Regions from separate parts of the Bradyrhizobium sp. 2S1 genome, predicted to be linked through region 1. Evidence: riboswitches for the same ligand, from Rfam matches in the RefSeq annotation. Region 1 holds a riboswitch; each other region holds the start of a gene.

Region 1 (3,028 bases):
CTGGCCGGGCTTGCGCGCCTCGCCGAGCCCGAGCGCGTCTTCGGCCGGAAGCTCGCCGGCGCGGGTAAACCAGGGCAGCACGCCAAAGCCGCGCCATGCCGTGCGGGATTCGATCAGGCGGTAGCCGTCGTCGAACAGCGTCGGATCGCCGCGGAACTTGTTGATGACAAAACCCTGGATCATCGCGGCATCCTCGGGATCGATCACCGCCTGGATACCGACGAGCTGTGCGATGACGCCGCCGCGGTCGATGTCGCCGACCAGCACCACGGGGACGTCAGCTTTGCGTGCAAAGCCCATATTGGCGATATCGGACTTACGCAGATTGACCTCGGCGGGGCTGCCGGCGCCTTCGACCAGCACCAGATCGGCGCGATCCTTCAACCGCCCAAAACTCTCCAGCACCGCGCCCATCAGCGACGGTTTCATAGCGGAATATTCGCGCGCGCGTGCGGTAGCGATCCGTTTGCCGTGCACGATGATCTGGGCGCCGACATCGCTCTCCGGCTTCAGCAGCACCGGGTTCATGTCGGTGTGCGGCTCGACACCGGCGGCGAGCGCCTGCAGGGCCTGCGCACGTCCGATCTCGCCGCCGTCGATGGTCACGGCGGCGTTGTTAGACATGTTCTGCGGCTTGAAAGGCAAGACACGCAGGCCGCGCCGTCTGGCAGCGCGCGCCAGGCCCGCGACGATGAGCGACTTGCCCACGTCCGAGCCGGCTCCCTGGATCATCAATGCGCGCGCCATGGTGCTTGTCAGAACTCGACGCCCGGCTGGGCCTTGATGCCGGAGCGGAACGGATGCTTCACCAGCGTCATCTCGGTGACGAGGTCGGCGATCTCGATCAACTCCTCCTTGGCATTGCGTCCGGTGAGCACGACATGCGTCATCGGCGGCTTTGACGTCGTCAGGAAGTCGACGACGTCGGCGATGGCGAGATAATCGTAGCGCAGCGCGATGTTGATCTCGTCGAGCACAACCATGCGCAAGCTCGGGTCTGCGATCAGCTGCTTGGCCTTTTCCCAGCCCGCCTGAGCCGCCGCGATGTCGCGCGCGCGATCCTGGGTCTCCCAGGTAAAGCCTTCGCCCATCGCGTGGAATTGACAGAGTTCGCCGAAATGCCCGGTGAGCAGGCGGCGCTCGCCGGTATCCCAGGCGCCCTTGATGAACTGCACCACGGCGCATGGGAAGCCATGCGCCACGCAGCGCACGATCATGCCGAAGGCGGAGGAGGACTTTCCCTTGCCGGCGCCGGTATGAACGATGATCAGACCCTTTTCACCGCTCTTGGTCGCCATGATCTTGTCGCGGGCAACCTTTTTTTTCGCCATCTTGGTCGCGTGGCGCGCATCCAGCGAAACCTCGCTGCTGACGACCTCGTCTTCGGCGCCGTTTTCTTCAGAAATCATGACGTTCCTTCGGCTTGACAAGTTCGAGCCACGGACGAATGGTGGGCCCGCGTTGGTTCCTGTCCTACGACAGGCGAAGAGGGAATGCGATAGGGCTCAAGGTGGGCCTGAAAAGCAGCCGCCCCCGCGACCGTGACCGGAGAGATGCCCAAAAGCCACTGATTCCCTTCAGGGATCGGGAAGGTGGGTATCGAGGGAGAAATCCTGCTCCGCAAGCCGGGAGACCTGCCAACGCAACGTGTAGTGAGACCGGCGGACGGGGTGTTCCGCGACGGGGAACGAACCCATTCACATCGGTTCGTGTGCCTCTTCGCCTCCCGCTGTCAATCCAGGATGGGCGATGAGCGTTACACTTCATGTCTGCATCACGTGCCGCGCCGGCCAGACGCTGGCGGAAGGTGAGCTCGCGCTCGGTGCGCGCCTGCATGCCGCGCTTCTTGAGGCCGGCGTGCCCGATGACGTCAATCTTGTTCCCGTCGAATGCCTGTCGGCCTGTAGCCAAGGCTGCTCGGTCGCGCTCAGCGCGCCGGGGCGGTGGTCCTATGTCTATGGCCGCCTGTCCGCTGACAATGCCAGGGATGTGATCGCCGGTGCCTCCGCCTATGCGGCCGCGCCTGACGGCATCGTGCCGTGGCGCAGCCGTCCGGAAATCTTCCGCAAGCAATCGCTCGCCCGCATTCCACCTCTTTCCGTCGTGCCGGAGGCCGCAGAATGACCACGCTCGCCAAGGTTCCGGTCACCGTCGTGACCGGGTTTCTCGGGTCCGGCAAGACGACGCTGATCCAGCATCTGATCCGCAATGCCAACGGCAAGAGGCTTGCGGTGCTGGTCAACGAGTTCGGCAGCGAAGGCGTCGACGGCGAGATCCTGAAGTCGTGCGCCGACGCCAATTGTCCGGCCGAGAACATCGTCGAGCTCGCCAATGGCTGCATCTGCTGCACCGTCGCCGACGATTTCATCCCGGCCATGGAGCAGTTGCTGGCGCGAAGCGTGAGGCCCGATCACATCGTGATCGAGACGTCGGGGCTCGCGCTGCCGAAGCCGCTGCTGAAGGCGTTCGACTGGCCGGAGATCCGCTCGCGGATCACGGTCGATGGCGTGATCGCGCTCGCCGATGCCGAGGCGGTCGCGGCCGGCCGCTTTGCGCCTGACCCGGCTGCGGTCGACGCACAGCGTACGGCCGACGGCAATCTCGACCACGAGACGCCGCTGTCCGAAGTGTTCGAGGACCAGATCGCCTGTGCCGATATCGTGCTGCTGACCAAGGCCGATCTCGCCGGAGCGGAAGGGATCAAGGCGGCCAAAGCGGTGATTGCCGCTGAAATGCCGCGCGAGGTTCCGATGTTGCCGATCGTCGACGGCGCCGTCGATGCGCGCGTGATCCTGGGGCTCGAGGCCGCGGCAGAGGATGATCTCGCGTCGCGGCCGTCGCACCACGATGGCGAGGACGAGCACGAGCACAATGATTTCAACTCCGTGGTGATCGATCTTCCCGAGGTTTCGGATGTCGAGGCACTCGTCGCTTCGATCAAGGGGCTGGCCCGCGAGCAGAACGTGCTGCGCGCCAAGGGCTATATCGCAGTCGAAGGCAAGCCAATGCGGCTGCTCGTGCAGTCCGT
Region 2 (3,028 bases), 3.2 Mb from region 1:
GATTCCTGATCTCCGAGCGGGAGACGATTCCCCCCTCAGGCACTCGGCACGCCCGGCCGATCCTGCTCGATCGCATTCCCGCAGATTACAGACCCCGCGGATTTGCCGCTGCGGACCCAACGTCACATTCCAAATTCGATCGCGACGATGCGACGGCGCCTCGAACATGGGCTCGTCCGAACGCTGTCGAGATGTCCTTGTTGTGCGATCAAGTTCGACCACTAGACAGATCATCGTTTGTGACGCAGTAGGACTAGGCTAGGGACGTTAAAAGGAAATCGCAGCAGCCCGCTGCCAAAAAGATCCAGGTGCATTCGGATTCGCGGACCCGCTCGCAGCTCGGATCTGAGATCATTGAATGCGCATCTAACTGGTGGCATGTGCCAAGTCTCACTTGGCACGTCTTCGATTCGATCACCACGCGGGCTGTATCTCTATGTGGCGCCGAGCATCGGCTCACCCATCATCAAGCTCGCTCATGGCCTCATCCATATCCGACTGGGAATCGCTTATGACTTGCGTGGCGACGGAAACGAGAGCCTTTTCGAATGCTCGGCGCAGTAGCGCTGCACGCGTGTCATCGCCGCCGCTCTCGGCGGTATCGGAGGGGGCGCCAACCTGCGGCGCTGTTGCATTAATATCGGCTGCGTTCATGTCGTAACACCCGGATAGCGGCGTCGCCGCGAGATGACCTATCCGCTTCATGCTAGCAGGGGCAGCTTGCGAAAAGCTGACTAAGATCGAGCCTCCTTGGCGGCTTCATCCATGACCACGCAAGTGAGGACAACCGCTGTGCCGGCAAGGTCATTACTGCGATCGGAGCTCTGGTAAATCATGGCGCCAAAACACTTGGCCACGTCAGCAAGCGCGACGGCGACTGTTGCGCGTTGAAGGCTCAGTGGTACCACAAGCATTTGTGGAGCTATCGTGCTCGATCTGGCGCGCGCGGCAAGCCACCGAGATCGCACGATCATGGCAGGGACGCACCTCACGCCAGTTCCACAAGAAGAGCAACACCTTGCTGGCGCAGCTCGATCGCATTCTCGACCGCTTTGAATTGCAAGCCAAACGTTGCGCGTCATGAGATTATCCCTCGCCAGCATCGCCCAGAACCTTCGCCGAACGGATTCCTATCCAACGCGGGCTCGCATAGGCACCCGTCATCGCGACGGAGCATCGAAATCAAAATGCTGCCACTCTTTTCACGGAATGGGCCGAAGCAGGGGGGGGGGCATTTGCTCGAACAGAGCGTTGCGGGCCCGGACCCGGAGCGGACGTGGCGTCCTGCGTCTCGACTCCCCTGGCACAAGCCTTGACGAATCTCGACGCGCGGCGTCTGTATGTAGATCTGCCACGGTCTTCCATTCTGCATCTAGTAGGATGGAAGCTAAGAGGGAACCCGGTGCGCCGGTAACGGCTATTCCGGGGCTGCCCCCCGCAACTGTAAGCGGCGAGCGGTTGTCATAATGGTCACTGGCCGCGACAGCACCGGGAAGGCCGACAGCCGCAGCGACCCGCGAGCCAGGAGACCTGCCGCGACAGAATAGAACGTCCTCGGGCGGGGTGCCCCGTGCGTCGCTTGCAGCCTGGGACGTTTGACCCGTCTCCTCGCAAGTCGTGCGCGTGGCTTCACCCCCTAACATCGCGGGGTTGCCGATGTCGCCGTCTTACGATTTCAATCAGCATGGTCATCTAATTGAGTGGCCGAGTGTGCGGCCGTGGCCGGCGCGGCCAAAGTCTGCCGCGCCTCAGCGGTGTGTTGTGCCGCCGCCGTCATCGGCTCCGCTGCCGCGGCCTCTCGCGCCATTGCCAAAGCCGTCCGATCTCACGCTCGATCGATCGCGCGACGGCCTGCTGACCGCGTTCGGCAAGCTAACGCTGACCGATCGCTATCTGCTCGTCGGCGAAAGCATCCAGGACATGTTCGCGCGGGTGTCCTGTGCCTTCGCGGACGATGTTGCGCACGCCCAACGTCTCTATGACGCGATGTCTCGGCTGTGGTTCATGCCAGCCACGCCGGTGCTGTCCAATGGCGGCACCACGCGCGGCCTGCCAATCTCGTGCTTCCTTAACTCGGTGTCGGACTCGCTCGAAGGAATCGTTGGCACCTGGGACGAAAACGTGTGGCTTGCCTCCAACGGGGGCGGTATCGGCACGTACTGGGGCAATGTTCGCTCGATCGGAGAGAAGGTGAAGGGCGGCGTCAGCTCAGGCGTCATCCCGTTCATCCACGTCATGGACGGCCTGACGCTGGCGATCAGCCAGGGCTCGTTGCGGCGCGGCTCGGCGGCGGTCTATCTCGATATCCAGCATCCCGAGATCGAGGAGTTTCTCGAGATCCGCAAGGCGTCCGGCGACTTCAACCGCAAGAGCCTCAACCTGCATCACGGCATCAACCTCACCGACGAGTTCATGCGTGCCGTGGGCGCCGGCACCGCGTTCGCTCTGCGCAGCCCGAAGACGAACGAGGTCGTCCGCGAGATCGACGCGCGACAGCTATGGCAACGCATTCTTGAGAACCGGTTGCAGACAGGCGAGCCTTATCTCTTGTTCATCGACACCGTGAATCGCGCGCTTCCCAAGCACCAGCGCGAGCTCGGTCTCAAGGTCTCGACCTCCAACCTGTGCAGCGAGATTACGCTCCCGACCGGCATCGACCATCGCGGCGAGGAGCGCACCGCGGTGTGCTGTCTGTCATCGCTCAACCTCGAGACCTGGGACCAATGGAATGAGGAACCCGGCTTCATCGAGGACGTCATGCGCTTCCTTGACAACGTGCTCACCCACTTCATCACGACGGCGCCGGAGGGTATGAAGCGGGCCCGCTACGCCGCCCTGCGCGAGCGCTCCGTCGGACTTGGCGTGATGGGCTTCCACTCGTTCCTCCAGGCGAATGGCATTCCAATGGAGAGTGGCTTGGCGAAATCATTCAATCTAAAGATGTTTCGGAAGATCCGGGGTGATGCCGACGCGGCATCCGTCGCCCTTGCTCGCGAGCGTGGCCCGTGCCCGGATGCCCTGGAACGTG
Region 3 (3,028 bases), 3.6 Mb from region 1:
TGCGCGCTGCAAACCGGCGCGCTTCGTGAAGACGTTCTGGCGCCGGCGCATGGCATCGTCGATCGCCGCCATCCGCTTCGCCACGTCGGCATTGTGAATTTTCGACGACGTCTCGCGCGAGCGAGCCGCGGCGTCCGATGTTGCCAGCGCATCGGCGACCTTGTCACGGCCACCGGCGAGCGCCGTGCCCAGGGTGGCCAGTTCGGCGATCTTCTGCACCGAGAAGGCAAGCCAGCTCTTCACGTCCGGGTCGAGGCTGGTTTCCTGTCCGAGGTCGATCGGGACATGCAGCAGCGAACAGGAGGGGGCGATCTGCACCCGGTCCTGGCCGAGCTTGGCGACCGCCGGTTCCAGCCGCTTCAGCAAGGCGGAAAGATTGGAGCGCCAGATATTGCGACCGTCGATCGCACCGAGCGACAGGGTCATTACCTTCGGTGCGGCGCTGACGATCTTGTCGAGTTGCTCCGGCGCGCGCACAAGGTCGATGTGAAGTCCGGCGACCGGCAGCGATAGCGCGGTATCGGCGTTGTCGCCCAGGCTGCCGAAATAGCTGGCGAGCATGATCTTCAGGCCCGGCACCATTTCCGCCAAGAGCGCGTAAGTCATTTGAAGCGCGCCTTGGGTTTCGCGGTCTGCGTCTAGCACCAGGCACGGTTCGTCGATCTGCACCCATTCGCAGCCTTCGGCGACGAGTTGCTGCAAAAGCTTGACGTAAACCGGCAGCAGGACTGGCAGCAGAGACAGCGGGTTGAGTGCCGCATCCTTGCTCTTGCCAAGCCTAAGGAACGTCACCGGTCCGAGCAGGACGGGCCGGGTCTTGTAACCCAGCGCCTTGGCTTCCCGATATTCGTCGACCGCCTTGGAGGAGGACACCTTGAAGATCTGGCCGGCGCTGAATTCGGGCACCATGTAGTGGTAGTTGGTGTCGAACCACTTCGTCATTTCCTGCGCTGGCACGCCATGCGACGCGCCGTGCGCGTGATGCGAGTGGCCGCAACTGGCATCGTGATCGGAGCCTTGCGCGCCGCGGGCCATCGCAAAATAGGTTGCCAGCGACACATCGCCGCCTTTCCAACCGTACACTTCCGGAATGGCGCCGACCATCACGCTGGTGTCGAGCACCTGATCGTAGAACGAGAAATCGTTTGAGGGGATGACGCTGACGCCGAGCGACTTTTGGCGGGCCCAGTTGGCGGCGCGCAGGCCGACCGCCGTTTCACGCAGGGCTTGTTCGCTGGATTTGCCGGACCAGAAGCTTTCCAGCGCCATCTTGAGTTCGCGGCGCGGTCCGATACGCGGCGTTCCGAGTGTTGCGACGGGAAGTGAAGAAATAGACATGGCTTACCCCGATGTTGGGGGCGCAGGCCACGTGACACGCCTGGACTCCGGGCGAAAGGTGGCGCGAGGAGTCGCAATCGCACCACCGAGACACCCCGCCCGAGTACGTTCTGTTGTCGAGGCAGGTCTCCTGGCTCACGGGTCAGTGCTGTTGTCCGGCCTTCCCGAAGCCCTTTCGGGCCTCAGTGGTTTTGTTGGACAACAACTCGCCGCTTACAGTTGCGGGGGCAGCGCCGGCATTGAACCGGCTTCCCTCTTAGCTCCGGGCCAAACGAGCCCGCAGAACCACGACAGCACAGGAGTTAAGGTCAAGTCCGACCGCAGTCAATGACCGTGATCAAAAACACCCTGGTATTGCTCAATCACCCGTTACCGGCGGCTTGTCCTCAAACTCGTAGAATTGGGTACCGATTTCGATCGGTTCGCGGCCTTGGCGGCGGCGGTGTTGGTTGGTGTCCCGGAGCGAATAGACGCACCCGCAATATTCCTGCTGGTAGAACGCCTCGCGCTTGCTGATCTCGATCATACGGCTGGAGCCGCCGCCCTTGCGCCAGGTATTGTCCCTGACGACAATCCCTCGTAAGGCACGACGGCCCGTTGGCCGCTGTCGCTGATCTTCGCCATGTTCTTCCAGCGCGAGATACCAAGCGAACTCGTCATGACACTAAAGCCGTGTTCTTGCGCATATAGCGCGGTGCGCTCGAAACGCTTGTCAAAGCACATGGAGCACCTGCGCCCGCGCTCCGGATCCCACTCCATGCCCTTGGCGCGGGCGAACCAGTTGTCCTTGTCGTAGTCAGCATCGACGAACAGCACGCCGTGTTTCTCCGCAAAGCGCACGTTCTCATCTTTGCGCAGCAGATACTCGCGTTCGGGATGGATGTTCGGGTTGTAGAAGAAAATCGTGTAGTCGATCCCCGAGGCCAGCATCGCCTCCATGACTTCGCCAGAGCAGGGTGCGCAGCACGAATGCAGCAACACTTTCTTGTGCCCATGCGGCGGCGTGAGGACCGCTCTGACGAAATCGTTCATGGCTTCCGGCTACGCCCGTATAGCGTCTCAGAAACAAGGTCTATTTCGAGCCCATAGCCCGCTGCGGCATCCCTTCGGGAATGATGGTCTGTACGATCGACGCATCCAATGCCTCGTAGTCGTACAATCCAATGGTGGCATACAGCTCAGCGCGAGTTTGCATGTGGTCGACCACCTTATGGGTGCCGCCATCGCGTGCGATCGCTGCGTAAAGCTGCTGTTGCGCCTTGTTGGCAACCCGCAGCGACGAGACCGGCCAGATCACCATCGAATAACCCATCTCCTCGAACTCGGACGCGGTGAAAAAGGGCGTCTTGCCGAACTCAGTCATGTTCGCGAGCAGGGGAACGCCGGGCATCCGCTCGGCGAACGCGCGGAACATCTCGGCGGTGTTGAGCGCTTCCGGGAAAATCGCGTCCGCGCCGGCCTCGATATAGAGCTTGGCTCGCGCGACGGCACCATCGAGCCCTTCGCTGGCGGCGGCGTCGGTTCGGGCAACAATGACGAGATCACGGCGCGCCTTCGCGGCCGCGGCCACCTTGGCCGCCATGTCGTGAGCGTCGGCCAGCTTCTTGTCGTTGAGGTGACCGCATTTCTTCGGGAGAAGCTGATCCTCGATATGAACGGCGCCAGCGCCGGCTTCCTCGAAGGTCCGCAC
Region 4 (3,028 bases), 4.5 Mb from region 1:
CGCGATGAGCCCGATGAAGCCGATCGTGCCTGTCACGGCGACCGCGCCGCCGACGCCGAGCGCAACGCCCGCGATCACGAAGAGCCGCAGCCGCCCGACATCGACGCCGAGGCTCTGCGCGGCCTCCTCGCCGAGCGTCAGAGCGCGGAACGCGTTCGCCTGGCTCAGCAGGATGGCGGCACCCGCGATGATGAAGGGCAGCGCCAGCGCCACATGCTGAAAGCTGCGGTCCTCTAGCGAGCCGAGCAGCCAGAACGCGATCTCCAGCACCACGAAGGGATTGCTGGAGAGGTTCATCACCAGCGCCGTCGCAGCACCGGCAAAGCTCGAGATCGCGAGCCCCGCGAGGATCAGGATCAGCAGCCCGGCATTGCGGCCGGCGACCGCGAGCAGCGCGAACACCGAGCCGAACGCGGCGATGATCGCGACCACCGGCAACGCGTAGGAGCGCACATCGGCCAGGCCGAGCGCGATCACCAGCACCGCGCCGAACGCCGCCGACTGCGGCGCGCCGAACAGCGACGGCGAGGCCAGCGGATTGCGCAGCAGGCCCTGCAGCGCCGCGCCTGACAGCCCGAGAATGCCGCCGATCGCGAACGCGAGAATGGTGCGCGGCAGGCGAATCTCGCGCACGATCACCTGCGCCACGTCGCTGCCGCCGCCGAACAGCGCCTCGATCACCGCGAGCGGCGACAGCCGCACCGGCCCGATGCCGAGCGAGATCACGCACAGCAGGACCACAAGCGCGAGCAGCGCCGCGGTGGCGCCCCATCGGCGCCGCGCGGCGACCTCGGCCGCCAAGGCAAAATCCTGCACGCTCATTGGATCCATGCTCTTACAGCGATCGCCGTGGCAGACAAGCGACACTCGATAAAAACCGTGGCCGTCTGACCGCCGCCCGACTTCCGCCGGATTGACTTTGCTGCCCGGCCGAACCCTAGATGAACATGACGGTTCTTTCATGAGATGAAAAGGGAATGCGGTGCGGGGAAACTTCCCCAAGGCCGCGGCTGCCCCCGCAACTGTATGCGGTGAATCCTTCGTCACAGGCCACTGGGAATCTCGGTCCTGGGAAGGCGACGAAGGGTAACGACCCGCGAGCCAGGAGACCTGCCGTCAGCCGTGGTCACACGCGAAGATGCCGGTCGGGGAGTACAGGCATGAGCTTCACCTGAGGCTGTTAGCACGATGGTGAGACTGGTTCGCGGTGACGTGCCACTGACGTTACCGAGGTCTCGCTTATGTTGTCCTACCCATTCCACCATTGGCGGCGCACGCTGCTGCTCGCGACGACGATGCTCGCGCCTGTATTTATTGTCTCCGCCGCGCGGGCGCAGCAGGCGCCTGCTCCCGATCAGCTACCAGCGATCGAAGTCACCAAGCCGGGCGACCAGAACGTCACGCGCGCCAAGCCGGCTGCGGACGAAGCGCCGGCACCGCGCCGTCCGGCGCCGGGCACCGCAGAGAGCACCAATGTAGGCGGCGGAAGCGGATCGGGCACCACAGGGACAGGCACGGCCACCGGAACGGGCGGCACCAGCGGCGGTCGCTAGTTCGCCGGCATTGTCGGATCGTCCTCGGCCGTGATCACCGCCGACGACATCGCGCATTCGCCGGTGCAGTCGTTGCCGGAAATCCTCGCGCAGGTGCCGGGCGTGCAGCTGCAAACGCTCTATGGCGGGCCGAACGGCGCCAAGACCGCGGTCGACCTGCGCGGCTTCGGGGCATTCGCCACCGACAACACGCTGTTCCTGCTCAATGGCCGCCGGCTCAACGACGTCGACAAGGCCGGCTTCGACCTCACCACGATCCCGCTCGATTCGATCGCGCGCATCGAGATCACGCGCGGCAACAGCGGCGCCGTGCTCTACGGCGACAATGCGGTGGGCGGCGTCGTCAACATCATCACCAAGACCGGCGTCGGCGGTCCGCCGACGACGATGAGAGCCGAGGCGGGATTTGGCTCGTTCAACACCCGCATGGCCGCCGTCTCCGCGGCGCTCAATGCGGGACCGTGGTCCACCTCGTTCTACGGCAACGGCATCAAGTCCGACGGCTACCGCGTCAACAATGCGCTCGACCAGCGCAACGCGGTCGGCAGCGTCAACTACACCACGCCCGACCTCACCGCTTTCCTGACCGTCACGGGCAGCGACCAGAAGCTCGGCCTGCCCGGCGGGCGGCTGGTCGATCCGTCGATCGGGGTGAACGAGCTGCAAACCGACCGCCGGGGCAGCAGTACGCCGTTCGACTATGCCAACCAGCAGACCGCGAGCGTCACCGCCGGCTTCACCAAGACGCTGATCAACGGCGTCGACCTGATCGTCGACGGCGGCTGGCGGCAGCGCGATACCCAAAGCGGCTTCTTCGGCACGGTACCGACCATCAGCTTCGCCTCGACCTACAACGATGCCGCGCTGGAGACCTGGTCGCTGACGCCGCGGCTCACCGTCAAGAACGTGATGCTGGGGATGCCGTCGACGATCCTCACCGGCATCGACTATTACGATTCGACGTTCCGTCAGGCACGCGGCGCGTTCCAGGGCGTCGACCCCTTCCACATCTACAATATCGAGCAGCAGAGCGTGGCCGGCTACTGGCAGCACACGCTCGGATTGCTGCCGACCACTGACTTCTCTTATGGCGCACGCGTCCAGAATACCAGCGTCTCGGCGCGTGATCGCTACGACCCGAATGCGCCGTTCGCCTTCGACACGCAAGCGTCGCCGCTCGACGGCAACGAGACGCAATATGCGCTGCATGTCGGCGTCGAGCATCGCTTCACCGACACATTCTCGGTGTTCGGCCGCGCCGCACGCGCATTCCGCACGCCCGATGTCGACGAACGCGTCGCCTCGGGTCCGTCATTCGACCCGCTAACCTTCCTGCCCATCGCGCAGAATTTTGCGCTCAAGACCCAGACGTCGCAGGACGTCGAGGGCGGCTTCCGGGTCAGGACCAACCGCTTCCAGGTCCAGACCAGCGTTTATCTGATGGATCTCGAGAATGAGATCCATTTCAACCCGAT

Evidence for each region. A riboswitch is a leader RNA that binds a small molecule or an ion and turns the genes downstream of it on or off. The one in region 1 is predicted to bind cobalamin.
Region 2: another riboswitch for cobalamin. It lies ahead of HAP54_RS16050 (ribonucleoside-diphosphate reductase subunit alpha); the one in region 1 lies ahead of HAP54_RS31175 (DUF1636 family protein).
Region 3: another riboswitch for cobalamin. It lies ahead of metE (5-methyltetrahydropteroyltriglutamate--homocysteine S-methyltransferase); the one in region 1 lies ahead of HAP54_RS31175 (DUF1636 family protein).
Region 4: another riboswitch for cobalamin. It lies ahead of HAP54_RS10040 (hypothetical protein); the one in region 1 lies ahead of HAP54_RS31175 (DUF1636 family protein).

Annotation. Positions count from the first base shown of each region.
Region 1 is NZ_CP147717.1:6,629,572-6,632,599, forward strand. Features, by position in the region: gene HAP54_RS31165 (cobyric acid synthase) at 1-747, opposite strand, end outside; gene cobO (cob(I)yrinic acid a,c-diamide adenosyltransferase) at 756-1,409, opposite strand; cobalamin riboswitch at 1,446-1,656, shown strand; gene HAP54_RS31175 (DUF1636 family protein) at 1,750-2,124, shown strand; gene cobW (cobalamin biosynthesis protein CobW) at 2,121-3,028, shown strand, end outside.
Region 2 is NZ_CP147717.1:3,399,755-3,402,782, reverse strand. Features, by position in the region: gene HAP54_RS16065 (IS701 family transposase) at 1-251, shown strand, start outside; gene HAP54_RS16060 (hypothetical protein) at 457-654, opposite strand; gene HAP54_RS16055 (hypothetical protein) at 881-1,084, shown strand; cobalamin riboswitch at 1,338-1,552, shown strand; gene HAP54_RS16050 (ribonucleoside-diphosphate reductase subunit alpha) at 1,762-3,028, shown strand, end outside.
Region 3 is NZ_CP147717.1:10,226,118-10,229,145, reverse strand. Features, by position in the region: gene metE (5-methyltetrahydropteroyltriglutamate--homocysteine S-methyltransferase) at 1-1,338, opposite strand, end outside; cobalamin riboswitch at 1,442-1,643, opposite strand; partial or broken gene HAP54_RS48590 (epoxyqueuosine reductase QueH) at 1,697-2,370, opposite strand; gene prpB (methylisocitrate lyase) at 2,411-3,028, opposite strand, start outside.
Region 4 is NZ_CP147717.1:2,098,190-2,101,217, forward strand. Features, by position in the region: gene HAP54_RS10035 (FecCD family ABC transporter permease) at 1-822, opposite strand, end outside; cobalamin riboswitch at 935-1,132, shown strand; gene HAP54_RS10040 (hypothetical protein) at 1,242-1,553, shown strand; partial or broken gene HAP54_RS10045 (TonB-dependent receptor) at 1,560-3,028, shown strand, end outside.